One region of the Streptomyces sp. NBC_00038 genome, then DNA from elsewhere that is predicted to be linked to it. Evidence: riboswitches for the same ligand, from Rfam matches in the RefSeq annotation. Region 1 holds a riboswitch; each other region holds the start of a gene.
The links. A riboswitch is a leader RNA that binds a small molecule or an ion and turns the genes downstream of it on or off. The one in region 1 is predicted to bind cobalamin.
Positions count from the first base shown of each region.

Region 1 (3,267 bases):
GCGCCATCACGCTCGTCGAGTCGACGAATCCCCAACACCGGGCCATGGCGCAGGAGTTGCTGACCGAGCTGCTGCCGCACAGCGGGAAGGCGCGGCGGATCGGCATCAGCGGGGTGCCCGGCGTGGGCAAGTCGACGTTCATCGACGCGCTCGGCACCCTGCTCACCGGGCTCGGCCACCGGGTCGCGGTGCTGGCCGTCGACCCCTCGTCGAGCCGTACGGGCGGTTCGATCCTGGGCGACAAGACCCGGATGGAGCGCCTCGCCGTGGATCCCGCGGCCTTCGTGCGGCCCTCCCCCACCGCCGGCACCCTGGGCGGCGTCGCCAAGGCCACGCGCGAGTCGATCGTGGTGATGGAGGCGGCGGGCTACGACGTCGTGCTGGTGGAGACGGTCGGCGTCGGCCAGTCCGAGACAGCGGTCGCCAACATGGTCGACTCCTTCCTGCTGCTGACCCTCGCCCGCACCGGAGACCAGTTGCAGGGCATCAAGAAGGGCGTCCTGGAACTGGCCGACGTGATCGCCGTGAACAAGGCGGACGGCCCGCACGAGCGTGACGCGCGCGCCGCGGCTCGCGAACTGGCCGGAGCCCTGCGGCTCATGCACTCCGCCGAAGCGGCATGGACCCCGCCCGTACTGACGTGCAGCGCCCGCGAGTCGACGGGCCTGGACACCGTCTGGGAGCGCCTCGACCAGCACCGCACGCTCCTCGACTCGACCGGCCGGCTCGCCGCCAAGCGCCGCGACCAGCAGGTCGACTGGACCTGGACGATGGTGCGCGACGAGCTGCTTCGCCGGCTGAACGGCGATCCGGCCGTACGCGCCCTCGCGCCCGCCCTCGAACAGCGGGTCCGCGCCGGGGAGTTGACGGCCACACTCGCCGCCGAACGCATCCTGGGGGCCTTCGGGGGCGAGACGGGCTGAGCTAGGCTGACCGGTGCAGCTGGTTCGCCCCGTCCGCCAGGCGGGATGCGTCGCAAGAGGGAACCCGGTGGGAATCCGGGACTGCCCCGCAGCGGTGAGTGGGAACGACCGCCGTCATACGCACTGGAGCCGAGAGGTTCTGGGAAGCGACGGTCAGTAGGTGTCCGCCGTACGGAGAACGTACGGAGTACGCGCCCGCGAGTCCGAAGACCTGCCCGCTGCCCGCGCGCGACCGATCGTGCGCGGACATCCCGGTGACCTCGTGGGCGGGTCGGCGTACATACCAGGCAGACGACCGCGCCTCGCCGCTCGAGAGTCGTTCCGTCCGGTTCGTCACCCCTTCGCGCTCTCGTCCCGTCCCGGGATCTCAGGGAGACATCTCGCGAAGGAGATTTCCGTGACAACGAAGTCCGCAGCCGCGGCAGTACGGGCCACCGTGCACGGCTACCCCCGTCAGGGCCAGGGCCGGGAGCTCAAGAAGGCGATCGAGGGCTACTGGAAGGGCCGCGTCGACGCCGACGCCCTCCGGGCCACCGCCGCCGAACTGCGCCGGGCCAACTGGCGCCAGCTGGCCGGGGCCGGCATCCACGAGGTGCCGACCGGCGACTTCTCGTACTACGACCACGTCCTGGACACCACCGTCATGGTCGGCGCGATCCCCGAACGCCACCGGGCCGCCGTCGAGTCCGACGTGCTGGACGGCTACTTCGCGATGGCGCGCGGCACACAGGATGTGGCGCCCCTGGAGATGACGAAGTGGTTCGACACCAACTACCACTACCTCGTACCGGAGTTGGGCCCGAACACCGTCTTCGCCACCGACTCCACCAAGCAGGTCACCGAGTTCGGCGAAGCTCTCGCACTCGGCCTCACCGCCCGCCCGGTCCTCGTCGGCCCCGTCACCTACCTCCTGCTCGCCAAGCCCGCGCCCGGCGTGGCCCCGGACTTCGACCCGCTGACCCTCCTCGACCGGCTGCTGCCCGTGTACGCCGAGGTCCTCGGGGACCTGCGAGCCGCGGGCGCCGAGTGGGTGCAGCTCGACGAACCGGCCCTCGTCCAGGACCGCACGCCCGCCGAGCTGAACGCCGCCGCGCGCGCCTATCGTGAGCTGGGCGGGCTCACCGACCGTCCGAAGCTGCTGGTCGCCTCGTACTTCGGCCGGCTCGGCGACGCGCTGCCGGTGCTGGCCAAGGCTCCTGTCAACGGTCTCGCCCTGGACTTCACCGACGACGCCGCCGCCAACCTGGACGCCCTGGCCGCGGTGGGCGGACTGCCCGGCAAGCGCCTGGTCGCGGGTGTGGTCAACGGCCGCAACATCTGGGTGAACGACCTGTCGGCCTCCCTCGCCACGCTCGGCACCCTGCTCGGGCTGGCCGGTCAGGTCGACGTGGCCGCCTCCTGCTCGCTGCTCCACGTCCCGCTCGACGCCGCCGTCGAACGCGACATCGAGCCGCAGATCCTGCGCTGGCTCGCCTTCGCCCGCCAGAAGACCGCCGAGATCGTCACCCTCGCCAAGGGCCTCGCCCGTGGGACCGAGACCATCGCGGCCGAACTGGCCGCCAACCGGGCCGACCTGGCCTCCCGCGCCGGCTCGGCGCTGACCCGCGACCCCGCGGTACGGGCCCGCACCGCCGCCGTCACGGACGCCGACGCCCGCCGCTCCCAGCCGTACGCCGAGCGGGCCGCCGCCCAGCGCGCCCACCTCGGTCTGCCGCTGCTGCCGACCACCACCATCGGCTCCTTCCCGCAGACCGCCGAACTGCGCGTCGCGCGGGCCGACCTGCGCGCGGGGCGGATCGACGGCGCCGGGTACGAGGAGCGCATCAGGGCCGAGATCGGCGAGGTGATCTCCTTCCAGGAGAAGACCGGTCTTGACGTCCTGGTGCACGGTGAGCCCGAACGCAACGACATGGTCCAGTACTTCGCCGAACAGCTGACGGGGTACCTCGCCACCCAGCACGGCTGGGTCCAGTCGTACGGCACCCGTTACGTCCGCCCGCCGATCCTGGCCGGCGACATCTCCCGCCCCGAGCCGATGACGGTGCGCTGGACGACGTACGCCCAGTCCCTCACCGACCGCCCGGTCAAGGGCATGCTCACCGGACCGGTCACCATGCTCGCCTGGTCCTTCGTCCGCGACGACCAGCCGCTCGGCGACACCGCCCGCCAGGTCGCCCTCGCCCTGCGCGACGAGGTCGAGGAGCTGGAAGCGGCGGGGACTTCGGTCATCCAGGTCGACGAGCCCGCCCTGCGCGAGACGCTGCCAATGCGGGCCGTGGACCGTCCCGCGTACCTGGCCTGGGCCACCGAGGCGTTCCGGCTCACCGTCGGCGGCGTACGCCCG
Region 1 is NZ_JAPELQ010000001.1:7,863,416-7,866,682, reverse strand. It holds gene meaB (methylmalonyl Co-A mutase-associated GTPase MeaB) at 1-923, shown strand, start outside; cobalamin riboswitch at 927-1,157, shown strand; partial or broken gene metE (5-methyltetrahydropteroyltriglutamate--homocysteine S-methyltransferase) at 1,321-3,267, shown strand, end outside.

Region 2 (3,267 bases), 5.4 Mb from region 1:
CGCCTGCCGGCTGACCAACCCGTGGCTGATGGGCACCGCGACCGGGGTCGTCATGACCCCGGTGGTCGCCTTGAGCCGTCAGCTGACCAAGCTGATAGCGCAGGCCGGGACGACGGAACCCACGCTCAGCGACGACCGCCGGGCCGTGATCCCCGCTCAGCGGCCCGAGCTGCCGGCGGACAGGCAGTCGGCGGACGGTCCTTCCTGAACTCCGCGAAACCCCACCACAGGCCGGAGGCGACAGCAGCCGCCGCGGCCACCGCCACCCAGGTAGCCAGCCGCGCGGCCAAGCCGTCCACCAGCAGTGAGGCGGCCGCTCCGGTCAAGGCGGCCGCGGCGCCGAGCACCGCGCACATCAGCACGGTCCCCAGCGACGTGGAGGCCTTCCACGCTCCCCCGCGCAGGCCGTTGGCCACGTGCCGGATCTCGGTCAAATGATGATCAGTCATATGTCTCCCCCTCAGCCTTCGGATCCCCCTGGGCCGACGAGACGGTCCGAGTCGGCGAAAGCCGTCACAAACGCCTGCCAGTGCCAGCCGGGGAAGGCGATATACGACTCGAACGGTTTCCCCGAGTCACGGATGATCACCGCGCCCCCGACGAACGCCACCTCGACGCACTGGCCATCGGCTCCGCTGTAGCTGCTCTTGCGCCAGGTGAACCCGCTTGAGTCTTCATTGCGCACGCCTACCTCCTGCTGCCCGAGAGCCGGCGTCCCCCGATGCGCGTCCATCTCTGTCCCCCATGTCGAGCCACGATAGCGCCGTGATCTTGGTCGGCACAGAGGGCCACCGTGAGCCGCCCCACCACGCCACAACGCGGAAGCAACCACCCTCGAACCGCTCCCCGATTGTCACATTCCAGTCTATGAAAGCTCTTTTTGTCGGCCTAGGGGAAAACCGACCCTGTGTGGGTCTCAGCACACTCCTTCGCCCCAGGTCAACAGCAAGTTGACGGGTCTTCCAACCCCATGGTGGACTGCCGGAGCCAAGTACGGCGGCAAGAGAGGAAGCCGGTGCGAATCCGGCGCGGTCCCGCCACTGTCACCGGGGAAGACATCCCCGGAAGCCAGGAACTCTCACCGTCGGTCTCTTCGAACCAGGGCGCGGACACCCTGAGTGAGGACATATCGCCATGCGCGGCTGCCCAAGTGCCATGCGAACAACGGTTGTGCCCGACCTGACGGTCGGCTGAACCGGTGCGTGCCGATCGCGTCTTCGCGTACGGCGCCGCCGCCGGCCTTCTCGGTGACCTGCTGCTCGGCGATCCCCGCCGGGGCCATCCGGTCGCCGCGTTCGGACGCGCCGCGGGAGCCGTCGAGCGGGTGCTGTGGCGGGACCACCGAGGGTGGGGCGCACTGCACACGGCCGTGTGCGCGGGCGGCGCCACCGGGCTCGCGGCGCTCGCGAGTCGTTCCGTACGTGGATCCCGTACCGCCTCCATCGCACTGACCGCCGCCGCCACTTGGGCCGTCGTCGGGGGGACCTCGCTGGGCCGGGAGGCCCGCGCGATCGGCGGCGCGCTCGAAGCCGGCGATGTCGAGGGGGCCCGGGAGCGGCTGCCGCATCTGTGCGGGCGGGATCCGCAGTCGCTCGACGCGGACGGGATCGCCCGGGCCGTCGTCGAGTCCGTCGCCGAGAACACCTCCGACGCCGTGGTGGGGGCTCTTGTGTGGGGCGCGGTGGCCGGCGTTCCCGGGCTCGTCGGGTTCCGCGCCGTCAACACGCTCGACGCGATGGTCGGGCACAAGTCCGCCAAGTACCGGCGCTACGGCTGGGCTTCCGCGCGGCTCGACGATGTCGCGGGCTGGCCGGGCGCGAGGCTCACCGCCGCTCTCGCGGCCGCCGCCGGAGACGACCCGCGGGGCGCCGCGCGCGCCTGGCGGGTGGACGCCTGCAAGCATCCGAGCCCCAACGCCGGGCCCGTGGAGGCTTCGTTCGCGGGGGCGCTCGGTGTGCGGCTCGGCGGGACCCTCGCCTACGGGGGAAGGGTCGAGCACCGGCCGGTACTGAACGGGAAGGGCCGCGCCGTCGCGGTCGGGGACATCGAGCGGGCCGTACGGCTGTCGCGGCGCGTCAGCTGGCTCGCGCTGGGTGTGTGTGTCGCCGGGCGGCTGCTGAGGCCCCGGGGAGGGAACTCATGAGCGGCGGCGGGCTGCTGATCGCCGGAACCACCTCCGACGCGGGCAAGAGCGTCGTGACCGCCGGGATCTGCCGGTGGCTGGTGCGCCAGGGCGTCAAGGTCGCGCCCTTCAAGGCGCAGAACATGTCGCTCAATTCCTTCGTGACGCGTGAGGGCGCCGAGATCGGGCGGGCGCAGGCCATGCAGGCGCAGGCCGCTCGTGTGGAGCCGACCGCGCTGATGAATCCCGTGCTGCTGAAGCCGGGGAGCGACCGGAGCAGTCAGGTCGTGCTCATGGGGAAGCCCGTGGGTGAGATGAGTGCGCGCGGCTACCACGGAGGGCGGCAGGAAGCGCTGCTCGGGACCGTGCTGGAGTGCCTCGCCGAGTTGCGGGGCACGTATGACGCGGTGATCTGCGAGGGGGCGGGGAGTCCGGCCGAGATCAATCTGCGGCGGACGGACATCGTGAACATGGGGATCGCGCGCAACGCGCGGCTGCCCGTGCTCGTCGTCGGTGACATCGACCGCGGGGGCGTCTTCGCGTCGTTCTTCGGGACGGTCGCGCTGCTCTCGCGCGAGGACCAGGAGCTGGTCGCCGGGTTCCTCGTGAACAAGTTCCGCGGGGATGTCTCCCTCCTGGAGCCGGGGCTCGACATGCTCCACGGGCTCACCGGGCGGCCCTCGTACGGCGTGCTGCCCTTCCAGCACGGCCTCGGGATCGACGAGGAGGACGGGCTGCGGGTTTCGATGCGGGGCACGGTCCGGGAGTCGGTGGTGGCCGACCCCGTCGGCCAGGACATCCTGCGGGTCGCCGTCTGCGCCGTCCCCCTGATGTCCAACTTCACGGACGTGGACGCGCTGGCCGCCGAGCCGGGTGTCGTCGTGCGTTTCGTGGACCGGGCCGAGGAGTTGGCCGACGCGGACCTCGTCGTCGTACCGGGGACCCGGGGGACGGTGAAGGCGCTGGAGTGGCTTCGGGAGCGCGGGCTCGCGGACGCGATCGCGCGACGGGCCGCCGAGGGGCGGCCCGTGCTCGGTATCTGCGGCGGCTTCCAGCTCCTCGGCGAGCACATCGAGGACGAGGTCGAGTCGCGGGCAGGTCATGTCGACGGGCTCGGGCTGCTGCCCGTACGGGTGCGGTTCGCG
Region 2 is NZ_JAPELQ010000001.1:2,513,250-2,516,516, forward strand. It holds gene OG219_RS11645 (hypothetical protein) at 1-208, shown strand, start outside; gene OG219_RS11650 (DUF397 domain-containing protein) at 461-685, opposite strand; cobalamin riboswitch at 957-1,099, shown strand; gene OG219_RS11655 (cobalamin biosynthesis protein) at 1,199-2,143, shown strand; gene OG219_RS11660 (cobyric acid synthase) at 2,140-3,267, shown strand, end outside.
Region 2: another riboswitch for cobalamin. It lies ahead of OG219_RS11655 (cobalamin biosynthesis protein); the one in region 1 lies ahead of metE (5-methyltetrahydropteroyltriglutamate--homocysteine S-methyltransferase).

Region 3 (3,267 bases), 4.0 Mb from region 1:
GAGAGCTCGACCGCGAGCAGTGATTCGACTGCTCGCGGCCTGGGGATCGCCGGTCTGGTCGTGGGTGTCCTCGGTCTGGCCGCGGCCGGCTTCGCCCTGGTGCGAGCCCGCAGTGCCCGCTCCTAGTCCGCTTCCAGTTCCCACCTGGTCCGCTCCTGGTCCGTGAGCGGCTGCCGCCCCGCCGGTCTCAACTCCCCTCGGCGGGGCGGACCGCCCATCGCTGTTCCACCTTGGCCAGCCGCCAGTACGCCACGGCCGCGGCCCAGACGGCCACGAACAGGCCGACGATGATGTACCCGACGTTGCCCAGGTCGAGCCCCGCGATCCAGCCGGTGACCGAGTCGGTCAGGTCGAGCTTCTCGTGCAGGACGCTCACCAGCTCGATGGTGCCGATGAAGAAGGCCACCGCGATGGACAGGCCGGTGATGGTGAGGTTGTAGAACACCTTGCGCACCGGGTTGGAGAAGGCCCACTGGTAGGCGAAGTTCATGAACGTGCCGTCCAGCGTGTCGAACAGGCTCATCCCCGCCGCGAACAGCAGCGGCAGGCACAGGATCGCGTACCAGGGCAGGCCGGCCGCCGCGCCGCTGCCCGCCATCACCATCAGCGTGACCTCGGTGGCGGTGTCGAAGCCGAGGCCGAACAGGAAGCCCAGCGGGTACATCTGCCCCGGCCGCGTGATGGACTTGGTGAAGCGGCCGAGGATCCGGTTCATGAACCCCCGGGAATCCAGGTGCTGTTCGAGCTTGGCCTCGTCGTACGTACCGGCCCGCATCGCCCTGAAGACCCGCAGGATGCCGACGAGCGCGACGAGGTTGAGGGCGGCGATCAGGTAGAGGAACGACCCGGAGACCGTGGTGCCCATCACCCCGAGCACCTGGTGCGTACTCGAGCCCTCGTTCATGATCCGCCCGGCCAACTGGGTGCCTCCGGCGATCAGTGCGGCGAGCAGCACCACCACGCTGGAGTGCCCCAGCGCGAACCAGAAGCCCACCGACACCGGCCGTTTCCCGTCGGCCATCAGCTTTCGGGTGGTGTTGTCGATCGCGGCGATGTGGTCGGCGTCGAAGGCATGCCGCATGCCCAGGGTGTACGCCGTGATGCCCAGGCCGATGCCGAAGGCCTTGGAGCCGACCTCGTAGTGCTCCGGCACCACGAGCAGGAACAGGATGCCGAACGCGACGACATGCAGCGCCGCGATCACTGCCAGAAGTACGGCCGTGCGCACGGTGTCCTCGCGTCGCCAGCGGAATCCGGCGGCGGGTGGGGACGACTGCGTGGGCAGGGTCATGGGGTCACGCTCCAGCACCTCGTGGATCACTTCGTGAGATGCCGTGGCCGGTCTCCTGGCTGACGGGGGTCCGCACCGTCCCGCCTTCCCGGCCGCCGGGAGGCGACCAGTGGCCGAAGTGGGACGGGGCGCCTCAAGCCGTCCGGTCCGTACACGAGTACGCCGCGTACGGACCTGGTCCGAGGCCCGATCACAGTGGCGAGGGCCGCTCCGGCCTGGGCCTCTTCGAGGACGAAGAGGCCGTCACCGGTCTTCCCGAACACCACGGCCCACCAACCGTAGGGGTGGCCGGTCTCCCCTGCAAAGCTGCACAGGTGCGCAGGTATTGAAGATCACATAGCGGTGCCTGCGAGGATGACCCTCATGCACCTCGTCCCCGCCGAGCGAGCCGATCGCCGGACCATCGACGGCCACCGGGTCTGCGACGCCGTCGCCGCCATCGGTGAACCAGGGCATGTACGCGCCTGGGCCGACCGCTTCTCCCTCCTCGCGGACCCGCGTCGCCTCGCCCTGCTTCTTGCCCTGCACCGAGCCGGCCCCCTCGCCGTCTCCGACCTCGCCGTCGCGACCGGCATGAACGACCCCGCGGTGTCCCAGGCCCTGCGTCTGCTCCGTACCGCTGGGGTGGTCGAGGGTGACAAGGATGGGCGGGTCGTGCGCTACCGGGTGACCGACGGCCCGACCGCCGAACTCCTGGAGCACTGCGCGTCCGACGAGGGTTGAGGGGTTCTTGGGCTTTGGGGTCGTAGGGCTGTGGGGCCTTGGGGGGCGCCGTCTTTCCTGGAAAGGGTGCGGCCCCGGGCGCCTGGGGGGCAGGCCGGGGCCGCGGGCTCAGGAAGTCACCGTGCTGCGGTCACTCACTGTTGAGTTGCCAAGGTGCTGTGTCGCTCAGTGCTGCTCCGGTGCGTTCTTCTTGTTGACGAAGACCAGCGCGGCGCCGCCGATCACGACGAGGGCGATCGCCACGCCCCCGATGATCGGGGTGGCGCTGGAGCTGCCGGTCTCGGCGAGGTCGGTGCCGTCGCTGAAGGTTTCCACCGACGTGGCGGGGCTGGGCTCACCGGCCGTCTGGGTCGTGACGTCGCTCGTGCTGCCCTGCGTCTCGCAGTCGAGCATGCCGGTGAACCGCTTCTCGAAGCCGTTCGCGCCGGTGGCCGTGAAGTCGTACGCCTGGTCCTCCTGGAGCGTCACCGTCACCATCCGGGACTCGCCTGCCGGGATGGTGTGCTCGATCCCCGCCAGCTCGAAGGTGAACGCCTCGTCGCCCGCGTTGGCAGCCGTGATGTCGACGCCGCCCCTGGCGCAGTTCTTCTCGGCGGACAGCGCGGGTATCGCGCCTTCCGCGGCCCAGGTGGCGGTCGCCGTCGCGGAGACCGTCGACTCGCTGGAGCCGGCGAGTATCTGGGTCTGGCTGCGGGTCTCCGAGGCGAAGGCCCGGCCGACGGGCACGGTCGTCGACGCCTGCACGGTCAGCGCGGCCGAACCGTCCGGGCTGTCCTCGGGCACGTCGAAGTAGATCTGGCTGCCGTCGGCCGCGGAGGTGACCTCCTTGCCGTCCGCGTCCACGATCTTCACCCCGCTGGTGGCCGCGTCCGCGGGCGGTATCACCGTCACGCTCTCCGCGTTGGTGTGCACCGTGACCGGGCCGAGCTTCTCGGCGGCGTGGCCGGAGACCGCGGGCCGGTCGAGGGTCAGTGAGGCCGCGGGCTCCGCCAGGTTCTGCGCGCTCTTCTCCAGGTAGTCCGCGAGCTTCTCCGCCTGCGGGTCCACCGCGTCCACGTCGGCGCCGTCCGAGTACCGCCAGATGGCCACCTGGGTGCCGGCCGCCGCGTCCTGCTCGGTGAGACCGGCCGCTCCGGCCTTCTCGGCCAGTGCCACGAGGTTGTTGACCTGCGGATAGGAGTTCTGCAGGATCCAGCGGATCTTGCCCGCGTCCGCGTTGCCGTTCAGCGAGGTGCCGCTCCAGGAGGTCTCCT
Region 3 is NZ_JAPELQ010000001.1:3,844,777-3,848,043, reverse strand. It holds gene OG219_RS17455 (YcnI family protein) at 1-126, shown strand, start outside; gene OG219_RS17450 (HoxN/HupN/NixA family nickel/cobalt transporter) at 188-1,291, opposite strand; cobalamin riboswitch at 1,319-1,573, opposite strand; gene OG219_RS17445 (helix-turn-helix domain-containing protein) at 1,655-2,014, shown strand; gene OG219_RS17440 (TQXA domain-containing protein) at 2,180-3,267, opposite strand, start outside.
Region 3: another riboswitch for cobalamin. It lies ahead of OG219_RS17450 (HoxN/HupN/NixA family nickel/cobalt transporter); the one in region 1 lies ahead of metE (5-methyltetrahydropteroyltriglutamate--homocysteine S-methyltransferase).